Regions from separate parts of the Pontibacter saemangeumensis genome, predicted to be linked through region 3. Evidence: riboswitches for the same ligand, from Rfam matches in the RefSeq annotation. Region 3 holds a riboswitch; each other region holds the start of a gene.
What was found. A riboswitch is a leader RNA that binds a small molecule or an ion and turns the genes downstream of it on or off. The one in region 3 is predicted to bind S-adenosylmethionine.
Positions count from the first base shown of each region.

Region 1 (3,274 bases), on a different contig from region 3:
CTTTCACCGCTGCGCAAAGCTTTCTTTGGAAATGCGTAGATTCAGTTAAGCCAACTGAGATGCCCTATGCAACTGACTCCTGAATTTAAAACCGCGATCTCCCACCTGCCTCCTGCCGAGAAGGACAAGCTGCTGTTCCGCCTGCTCAAAAAAGACCCGGACCTGTGCCAGCGCCTGCAGTTTGAGCTGGTGGAGCAGGGCGAGACCCTGCAGGAAAGGCGGGAGGCCGTGGCCTCGGCCATCCGGAAACAGGTGAAGTACGAGCCTTACTCCCCCGGTTACCTGATGATGGACATGCGCGCGCTCAACGGCGAAATTACCCGCCATGTAAAATACACCAAAGACAAGGAAGGCGAGATTCAGCTGACCCTGCTCCTGCTGCGCAGCTACCTCGAAGAGCACCTCGCCTTCATCGTGGCCCACCTCTACCGCGCCGACACCCTGCAGGATTACCTTGTTAAGCGCACGCAGTTTGTGCTGCAGAAACTCAGCAAGCTGCACGAAGACTTCTACATCGAATACGAGGCCGATGTCAATTATATCCTCCAGGCACTTCACCAGAAAGTAGCCCCCATCCAGGCACACAAAGCCAAACTGCCCAGGGAATGGCCATCTTAGCCGCTGTCGGCGGCGCAGGCATCGGTAAAAATTAATCCGCGTTTCCACTGCCCGGCCAGACACAACGAAGCAGATTTTTCGTTATATTCCATCAGGATCAATCTTTAGTTGAAGGCTTATGAAAACCCTACCTGTCAACTGGCTTACCGAAGGGCTCATCGACTTCGAGTACAAAAAGTATATGCTGCTGGCTTACCTCAAAGCCGCCAAAGAAGAGTTTGGGCAGCACCGCCTCTATCCGGTTTTATCTGACCTGATCATGCACTACCGCCACCTGCTGCAGGTGAAGGAACACAAGCAACTGGTATATGAGACCTTCCCGCAGCGCATTAGCCGCGCCGATTTCGAGAAGCTGGAGCTGGTGTACCAGAAGATCGTGGAAGACGACGAGACCATGCAGCAGATCGAGGAGATCATCCGGTTTGCCGCGCCGCTTTTCAACCAGACGGTGGCTTCTGGCCAAGAACTGTATGAGTTTGTGGAGCGCCACCTGGAGATCAGCCCGGTCGGCATCACGCCGATGTACCACGACGAGGGCTACCTGTTCCTCGACGCTTACCCTGGAAAGGAGACACAGGTCTATCTGTACCGTATCACGGTGTTCGAAAACACCTACGAAAAATACCGGGGCATAAACACACAACTGCTGCAAACGGTGCGCCGCGGGCTGGCCCAGACACACGAAAACCTGAAGGTGCAGCTGCTGCGTGAGCGGCGTGCGCTGCCAAACCCGGCCACTTTCGCCGTGGTATCGCGCATTCCGGTGCCGCTGGAGCATTCGCTGCTACCCATCGCGAAGCGCTCGCTGGTGAAGTTTGTGACCAACCTGGCCGCCTGACAGCCCCCAGGACCAGGCTGTGGGGCAGCAGTGCAACGGATTCTGCTGCCCCACCAAATATATTTTGCCCTACCTATTAGGCAGTTGAACAAAAAAAGCTTTAAATTTGTATTCCAATTACCAATTGACTTAAACGTCGGTAAAATTTATAGAGAAGAGGCGAGAGAATAGGCTCAAAGACCCTCTGGCAACCACCCGATCGGGAAGGTGCCAAGTCCTATCCCGCCGGGCGGGAGCATATAAATTTAATATATAATGCATACTACAGCTAACACATCGCCTTCATTTTCCGGTAGCACTCCTGCTGCCACTGTTCCTGCTTCTTCCATGGCTTGCAGTACTTCTGCCCTTTGCTGTTGTTGCTGCTGTATGCAGTGCTGCTAAACCCATTGCCTTCGGTTTAGCCCTCAGCACTTTTGCCACATCAGGCGTTCCCCTTTTCACACTCTGTTTCAGGTATTTTTTAGGCAATGCGTCCGCTATCAGGTGTTTTAGCACCTAAAAGCACAAAGTACCTTGAAAGCAGTTGTGCCCCAGGGCGTTAGGCAAATCATATATTAAATAGTCCGCAAGAAATTAACATTCCATACATGAGTCAGATTTCAGCTTTAGAAACCAAGGTGCCGGCGCTGCTAGGCCTGCTGGAGGGCAAAAGCATAGAAGAGAGCCTCACTTTGCTGGCGGCCCAGTTCCCGGGCCAGATTGCTTTCTCCTCCAGCCTCGGCATCGAGGATCAGCTCATCACCCATTATATATTCGAGAACAACCTGCCGATCCGCGTTTTCTCGCTGGACACCGGCCGCCTCTTCAACGAGACCTATAACCTGCTGCACAAGACAAACGAGCATTACGGCAAGAAGATTGAGGTTTACTTCCCGCAGCACGAGGCCGTGGAGCAGATGGTGACCGAGAAAGGCACGCTCAGCTTCTATGCCTCGGTCGAGAACCGCAAGCAGTGCTGCTTTATCCGCAAGGTGGAGCCGCTGAAGCGCGCGCTGCAGGGTGTGCAACTCTGGATCACGGGCATCCGGGCCGAGCAGTCGGACGCGCGCCAGGAGTTGCAACTGCTGGAGTGGGACCCGGGTTTCCAGATGATCAAGTACAACCCGCTCCTGAACTGGTCGTTCGAGGCGGTGCGCGAGGCGGTGCGCCAGTTGCATATCCCCTACAACCCGCTGCACGACAAGGGCTTCGTGAGCATCGGCTGCGCCCCCTGCACCCGCGCCATCGCTGAGGGCGAGGACTTCCGGGCGGGCCGCTGGTGGTGGGAGAGCGACTCCAAGAAAGAGTGCGGGCTGCACGCACGTTGATGAATTAAAAATTCAAAATTAGAAATTAGAAATTGGGCTATATCCTCCTTTCTGATTCAGAATTGAACAATTAATATATGACAAAGAGATATTTAGATTACCTCGACCAGCTGGAGGCGGAAGCCATCCATATCATGCGCGAGGTAGCGGGCCAGTTCCAGAAACCGGCTCTCCTGTTTTCTGGTGGCAAAGACTCCATCACGCTGGTGCGACTGGCCGAGAAGGCTTTTCGCCCGGGTAAGTTCCCGTTCCCGCTCGTGCACATCGATACGGGCCACAACTTCCCGGAAGCGATCCAGTACCGCGACGAGCTGGCCGAAAGGCTGGGCGAGAAGCTGATCGTGCGCCACGTGGAAGACACCATTAAAAAGCAGAACCTCTCCGAGCCCGTGGGCCGCTATGCCAGCCGCAACGGCCTGCAGACCTATACCCTGCTGGAGACCATCGAGGAGTTCGGCTTTGATTGCTGCATCGGCGGTGCACGCCGCGACGAGGAGAAAGCCCGCGC
Region 1 covers NZ_BAABHC010000016.1:746,006-749,279, forward strand. Annotated here, with positions in the region: gene ABD920_RS17125 (hypothetical protein) at 67-618, shown strand; gene ABD920_RS17130 (hypothetical protein) at 737-1,456, shown strand; SAM riboswitch class I at 1,600-1,702, shown strand; gene ABD920_RS17135 (phosphoadenylyl-sulfate reductase) at 2,047-2,766, shown strand; gene cysD (sulfate adenylyltransferase subunit CysD) at 2,844-3,274, shown strand, end outside.
Region 1: linked by a shared signal. The riboswitch ahead of ABD920_RS17135 (phosphoadenylyl-sulfate reductase) and the one ahead of ABD920_RS03380 (O-acetylhomoserine aminocarboxypropyltransferase/cysteine synthase family protein) in region 3 are both predicted to bind S-adenosylmethionine.

Region 2 (3,274 bases), on a different contig from region 3:
CGTTCAGGTTCTCCCAGTCCTTCAGGTCCTGGCTCAGGTCGATCTCTTCGGCTGTCCAGAAGCTGGCCTCAGCCTTCTTGTACATCTGCCACACCTCATCATTCTGAATCGGAAACAAGACGAAGCGGTTGGGATTCTCTTTCAGTATTGGCTCCATGTCACTCATATATATAGCTTGTAAAAGGTTTGGTAAGAACGTTTGTTCTCAAAACTCCCGGCAGCCGAATATGTTTAGCCGTCGCTTTGCAGGAATGGCTGCTATATCAGGAGTTCAAATATATAGAATTGAACTTGAAAATCGGGGCGAAAGTTGTTCAATTTATGCACACCCTCTCAGAGGGTGGAAAAGGCTATTTTCGGGGGTAATGCACATAGTTATCCACAGCGTGGATAACATATATAAATCATATATAATTGATGTAAAATATTGAAATGTATGCATATAGCGCATGTTCAGGGGGAGATTAGCCCGCTGGGGGCGGGTTTGGGCGGTGGTGGTGTGGGCCAGCTGGGAGCAACAAGGCCATGGAGCAGAAGTGTGTAACGCCGCAGGCGGATTACGCAGACTGTAGTGCAATTTGTGGAAAACCTTCACTTTAACGTTTGGATATAACTTGCTATTTTTTAACGGCATAAAGCGGTTTTTAACAGCTTGTCCAAATGGTGGCGCAGATGTTAACACGGTTATCCACAAAAACGTACACAGCGGGTGTGCAAGGCAGGAACAATTTGTAGCACAAGCCATTGCATATATAAAATAAGCGCCGTACCTTTGCGCACTAATCTTTTAAATATACATTGAAGCTGATGTACGCAATTGTAGAAATCGCAGGTCAACAGACCAAAGTAGAGAACGGCAAGTTCATCTACGCTAACAAGCTTTCCGGCAATGATGGTGACGCCGTTGAGTTCGCCAATGTTCTTCTTACTGATGATAACGGAACCGTTACGTTAGGTGCTCCTTTCGTGAGCGGTGTTAAAGTGGTTGGTAAAATCCTTGGCAACGTGAAAGGCGACAAAGTGATCGTTTTCAAAAAGAAGAGAAGAAAAGGCTATAGAAAGAAGAATGGCCACCGCCAGCACTTCACGAAAGTCCTGATCGAGAGCATTGGATAAGCAGTAAGAAGAAATTAATCGTGAAATCTTTCCGGGCCCGGTTCGCTGACCCGGATTAAAGTTAAAAAACATGGCACACAAAAAAGGAGCAGGTAGTTCTAATAACGGCCGCGAGTCGCATTCCAAAAGACTCGGTGTTAAAATTTACGGTGGCCAGGATATCATCGCTGGTAACATCATAGTAAGACAGAGAGGCACTGCCCATCACCCAAGCGTGAACGTGGGCATCGGCAAAGACCACACCCTGTTCGCGCTGACGGACGGCGTGGTGCAGTTCAAAAAAGGTAAGAAAAACCGTTCTTACGTTTCTGTAGTTCCTAAAGTAGAGGCGGAAGCGTAGGTATAACAGCCAACTGCCCCGGCAGTAGCGTTACTGAGAAAGGGTTGCCAGCTGGCAACCCTTTCTTTTTTGCCATTAACCGACCGCCGTTTCCGGCGGCTTGCCTGTGTGGCGCTTCGTCGCGCATTTCCCGGCCCTCCCTCCCCTGAAATAGGAGCAAGCGGCCTAAAGCACCATTAGTACCCGGAATCCGCAAGCCGTGGAACAGGTGAAAGGAAGCATATCATAATTTAATGCAATAAAATTTCATATACTGCCCACATATCCCTAACTTGCAGCTTCTTATCAAGAAAGACCGAGGGACAGGGCCCTACGACGTCTTAGCAACCATGTAAACGCTTGGTGCTAATTCCCTTCCGGACACAATGCCCCGGAAAAGATAAGAATGTACTCCTCCCCAGGTGTCCTTCTTGATAAGCCGAACGCAGCAGACTTAAGAGAAGAAAAGGAGACACCGACCATGACAAAACATCCCATTCATAAATTGCTGAAGGAGCGTGTGCTCGTGCTGGACGGCGCGATGGGCACCATGATTCAGCGTTACCAGCTTTCAGAAGCCGATTTCCGCGGCGAGCGCTTTGCCAGCCACCCCAGCGACCTGAAAGGCAACAACGACCTGCTCTCCCTTACCCGCCCCGATATTATCAAGGCCATTCACAAAGAGTACCTGGAGGCCGGGGCCGACATCGTGGAGACGAACACCTTCAGCGGTACCCGTATCGCCATGGCCGATTACCACATGGAGGACCTGGTGTATGAGCTGAACTACGAATCATCCAGGCTGGCGCGCGAGGCGGCAGACGAAGTAACAGCCCAAAACCTGGGTAAGCCGCGCTTTGTGGCCGGCGCCATTGGCCCGACCAACCGCACCGCTTCGCTTTCCCCGGATGTGAACAACCCCGGCTACCGCGCCATCTCCTTCGACCAGTTGGTGGAAGCCTACTATGAGCAGGTGCGAGGCCTCGTGGACGGCGGCTGCGATGTGCTGCTGATAGAAACCGTATTCGACACGCTGAATTGCAAAGCGGCCCTTTATGCTGCCCAGCAATTTGTGCAGGACGGCGGCAAAGAACTGCCCATCATGGTGTCGGGCACGATTACCGATGCCAGCGGGCGGACACTTTCTGGCCAGACAGTAGAAGCGTTCTGGAATTCCATCTCCCACGCCCCGATCATCAGCATCGGGTTTAACTGTGCCCTGGGCGCGCGCCAACTGAAAACCCATATCCAGGAGCTGTCCCGCATCGCGGACGTGCATATCAGTGCTTACCCGAATGCCGGTTTGCCGAACGCCTTTGGCGGCTATGATGAGTCGGCGGATGAGATGGGCGCTATTGTGGAGGAGTACCTGCAGGAGGGCCTTGTTAATATTCTGGGTGGCTGTTGCGGCACCACCCCCGACCACATTCGCCGCATTGCGGAGCTTTCTGCCAGACATAAACCGCGCGTTGTTCCGGAACTGCCCGCCTATTCGCGCTTCAGCGGCCTGGAGCCCCTCACCATCACCCCGGAGACTTTGTTCGTGAATGTGGGGGAGCGCACCAATGTGACCGGATCGAAGAAATTTGCCCGCCTGATTGTGGAAGGCAAGTTTGAAGACGCCCTGTCGGTGGCGCAGCAGCAGGTAGAGGGCGGCGCCCAGATCATTGACGTGAACATGGACGAAGGGATGCTGGACTCCGAGGAGGCGATGACTAATTTCCTGCACCTGATTGCCTCTGAACCGGATATTTCCAAGCTGCCGATCATGATCGACTCCTCGAAATGGACGGTGCTGGAAGCGGGCCTTAAATGCGTGCAGGGCAAGTCTATCGTCAA
Region 2 covers NZ_BAABHC010000021.1:3,933-7,206, reverse strand. Annotated here, with positions in the region: gene ABD920_RS17815 (ribonucleoside-diphosphate reductase small subunit) at 1-157, opposite strand, end outside; gene rplU (50S ribosomal protein L21) at 808-1,116, shown strand; gene rpmA (50S ribosomal protein L27) at 1,187-1,456, shown strand; SAM riboswitch class I at 1,736-1,842, shown strand; gene metH (methionine synthase) at 1,917-3,274, shown strand, end outside.
Region 2: linked by a shared signal. The riboswitch ahead of metH (methionine synthase) and the one ahead of ABD920_RS03380 (O-acetylhomoserine aminocarboxypropyltransferase/cysteine synthase family protein) in region 3 are both predicted to bind S-adenosylmethionine.

Region 3 (3,274 bases):
CTCTTCATACCCTTCCGTATAGAAGTAACGGGATGAGTCGGGGGTATGGATTTCGTCGATCAGGTAGATTTTACCAGCATGCCGGCCAAACTCGTATTTTGTATCAACCAAAATCAGGCCATGTTGTTTGGCAAGCTCGGTGCCACGGGCGAATAGCGCACGCGTATATTGCTCTAAGATAGCATAATCCTGCTCCGATACAAGGCCTTTTGCTAAAATCTCTTCTCGCGTAATGTCTTCGTCGTGCCCTTCGCCGGCTTTGGTGGTAGGCGTGATGATGGGAGTGGGCAGTTTGTCATTCTCACGAAGGCCCTCCGGCAACGGAACACCGCATACGCTTCGCCTGCCCGCCTTGTACTCCCGCCAGGCATGCCCGGCCAGGTAACCCCTGATCACCATTTCAACTTTATAAGGCTCGCACATAAACCCAACCGTCACGTTCGGGTCTGGTGTCGAGAGCACCCAGTTGGGCACAATATCAGAAGTAGCTTTCAGGTTCAGGCTGGCGATCTGGTTCAGCACCTGTCCTTTGTAGGGGATGGCGCGTGGCAGCACCACGTCGAAGGCAGAGATGCGGTCTGTGGCTACAATGGCCAGTTTGTCACCAAAGTAATAAACGTCACGAACCTTGCCTCTGTAAAATCCGGTTTGTCCTGCAAATGAGAAATTGGTTTCTTTGATGGCCTCCATTAAGTCAGTGTCATGATAGACGGGCAAAGTTAACTATATTTTATAGGTCCGGAAATTTTTACCGGCCTTGTTGTATTTCACACTCCAAGAGGGGTATTTCCGGTTAGGATGCCATATTGGATTATACTTTGATATGATGCAGGAAGTTTTATAATATAAAAGCTATAGATGGTATTTTAGACTGATTATTACCTTATGAACTTTCCTTATTGTGCTATGTGATCAGGCGAAATCCTATACCTCATAATAGGTGCTGAATTTGACCATGATCAAGCAAAAGTGTGCATAATCTGCGGACTCAGTAACCAACCGCGCTGTACGGGCAACGATTTATGAAGCGCTGCCGTACGTGGGGAGAAGAAGGCAAACCGAAACGAAAAGGCAGAAAAACGGTGTTTTATTTGGATTTGCTTTTTCCGGGCTTTATAATTGCAACATCAAGTCAATCATCCCTTCGGGAATTTGATTTATAAAGAAGAGTGGAGAGACAGGCTCTGTGAAACTCTAGCAACCTAACTACCGAGGTTAAGGTGCTAATTCCTGATTCCGGAACATCCGGAAGGATATAAATTGATACGAGCATGAAAAAGGGAACCAATCCGACACATCACAAATTACTTATTACGTCAGCCACGCCGCTGCCGCACATATTAGAATTACCCATAACTTTCAGCAGCATGCGCATTGCCCTGTGCAACAGGCGGTGTTGTTGTTGCTAAATCAGGCAAACCTGCCTTTCCAGCAGTTCCTGCTGTTGCCTTACCCTATAGGCGCTTCGGCGCTGCACCAGTTTCAAAACCTAACTCCAACCCATAATTTCTACTAACATGCCAAATCCACTGCACTTCGAAACACTTCAGTTACACGCCGGACAGGAAATAGACCCAACGACGCAGTCCCGTGCGGTACCGATTTATCAGACGACTTCATATGCTTTTAAAAACGCGGAGCACGGCGCAAACCTGTTCGCCTTGAAAGAGTTCGGTAACATCTACACCCGCATCATGAACCCCACCACGGATGTGTTTGAGAAGCGCGTGGCAGCCCTGGAAGGCGGTGTGGCAGCGGTGGCGGTGGCCTCCGGTATGGCGGCGCAGTTCCTGGCGCTAAACAACATCCTGGCAGCCGGCGACAATTTCGTTACCAACAACTACCTGTATGGCGGTACCTACAACCAGTTTAAAGTATCCTTTAAAAGACTGGGAATTGAGGCGCGCTTTGCAGAATCGGATAAGGCCGAAGATTATGAAAAGCTGATTGACGAGAACACCAAGGCGATCTATACGGAGACCATCGGTAACCCACGTTTTAACATCCCCGATTTTGAGGCGCTGGCCGCACTGGCTAAAAAACATGATCTGCCGCTGGTAGTGGACAATACCTTCGGTGCGGGCGGCTACCTGTTCCGCCCGATAGAGTATGGCGCGAACGTGGTGGTAGAGGCCGCCACAAAATGGATTGGTGGCCACGGCACGAGCATTGGCGGCGTGATCGTGGACGGCGGTAACTTTAACTGGGGCAATGGCAAGTTCCCGCAGTTCTCGGAGCCTTCGGAAGGATACCACGGCATGAAATTCTGGGATGTGTTCGGCACGGACGGGCCCTTTGGCAATATCGCCTTTGCCATCCGCACCCGCGTGGAGGGCTTGCGTGATTTCGGGCCTGCGCTGAGCCCTTTCAATTCCTTCCTGCTGCTGCAAGGCCTGGAGACACTGTCGCTGCGCGTGGACAGAACGGTAGCGAACGCATTGGAACTGGCGCAGTGGCTGGAGCAGCACGAGCAGGTGGAATCGGTCAACTACCCGGGGCTTGAGAGCAGCGAATACCACGATCTAGCAAAAAAATACCTGAAGCGCGGGTTTGGCGGGGTGCTGTCCTTTACCATCAAGGGAGAGAAGCAGCAGGCGGAGACGTTTGTGAACAGCCTGGAGCTGGTAAGCCACCTGGCGAATGTTGGCGATGCCAAAACACTGATCATTCACCCAGCCTCCACCACGCACCAGCAGCTTTCGGATGCGGAGCAGTTAAGCGCAGGCGTAGAGCCGACGCAGCTGCGCGTGTCTGCCGGAATTGAGCACATCGACGACATCAAGGCAGATTTTGAACAGGCTTTTGCCAAGGTGCGGGAGGCGCAGCCGGAGCCAGTACGATAAACTTAAATTTAAATATGCCGACACATCACGTTTTTACATATAATAATACCTTCCAGCTGGAGTCGGGCGCTGCGCTGCCCGCCTTCCAGCTGGCTTATACCACTTACGGTACCTTAAATGAGCAGCGCGACAATGTGGTGTGGGTGTGCCACGCCCTTACCGGCAGCTCCGACTTCACTGACTGGTGGTGCGACCTGTTTGGCGAAGGCAAGCTATACGATCCGCGGGAGTGGTTTGTGGTGTGCGCGAATGCGTTGGGCGGCTGCTACGGCTCTACCGGGCCACTAAGCCTTAATCCGCAGACACAGCAGCCGTATTACCACACTTTTCCGCAGGTAACCAACCGGGATGTGGTGGCTGCTTTTGACCTGCTGCGGCAGGACCTTGGCCTTTTGAAAGTGCATACCCTGATCGGCGGCTCGCTGGGCGGG
Region 3 covers NZ_BAABHC010000002.1:450,809-454,082, reverse strand. Annotated here, with positions in the region: gene ABD920_RS03385 (phosphoribosylaminoimidazolesuccinocarboxamide synthase) at 1-690, opposite strand, end outside; SAM riboswitch class I at 1,155-1,262, shown strand; gene ABD920_RS03380 (O-acetylhomoserine aminocarboxypropyltransferase/cysteine synthase family protein) at 1,518-2,843, shown strand; gene ABD920_RS03375 (homoserine O-acetyltransferase family protein) at 2,858-3,274, shown strand, end outside.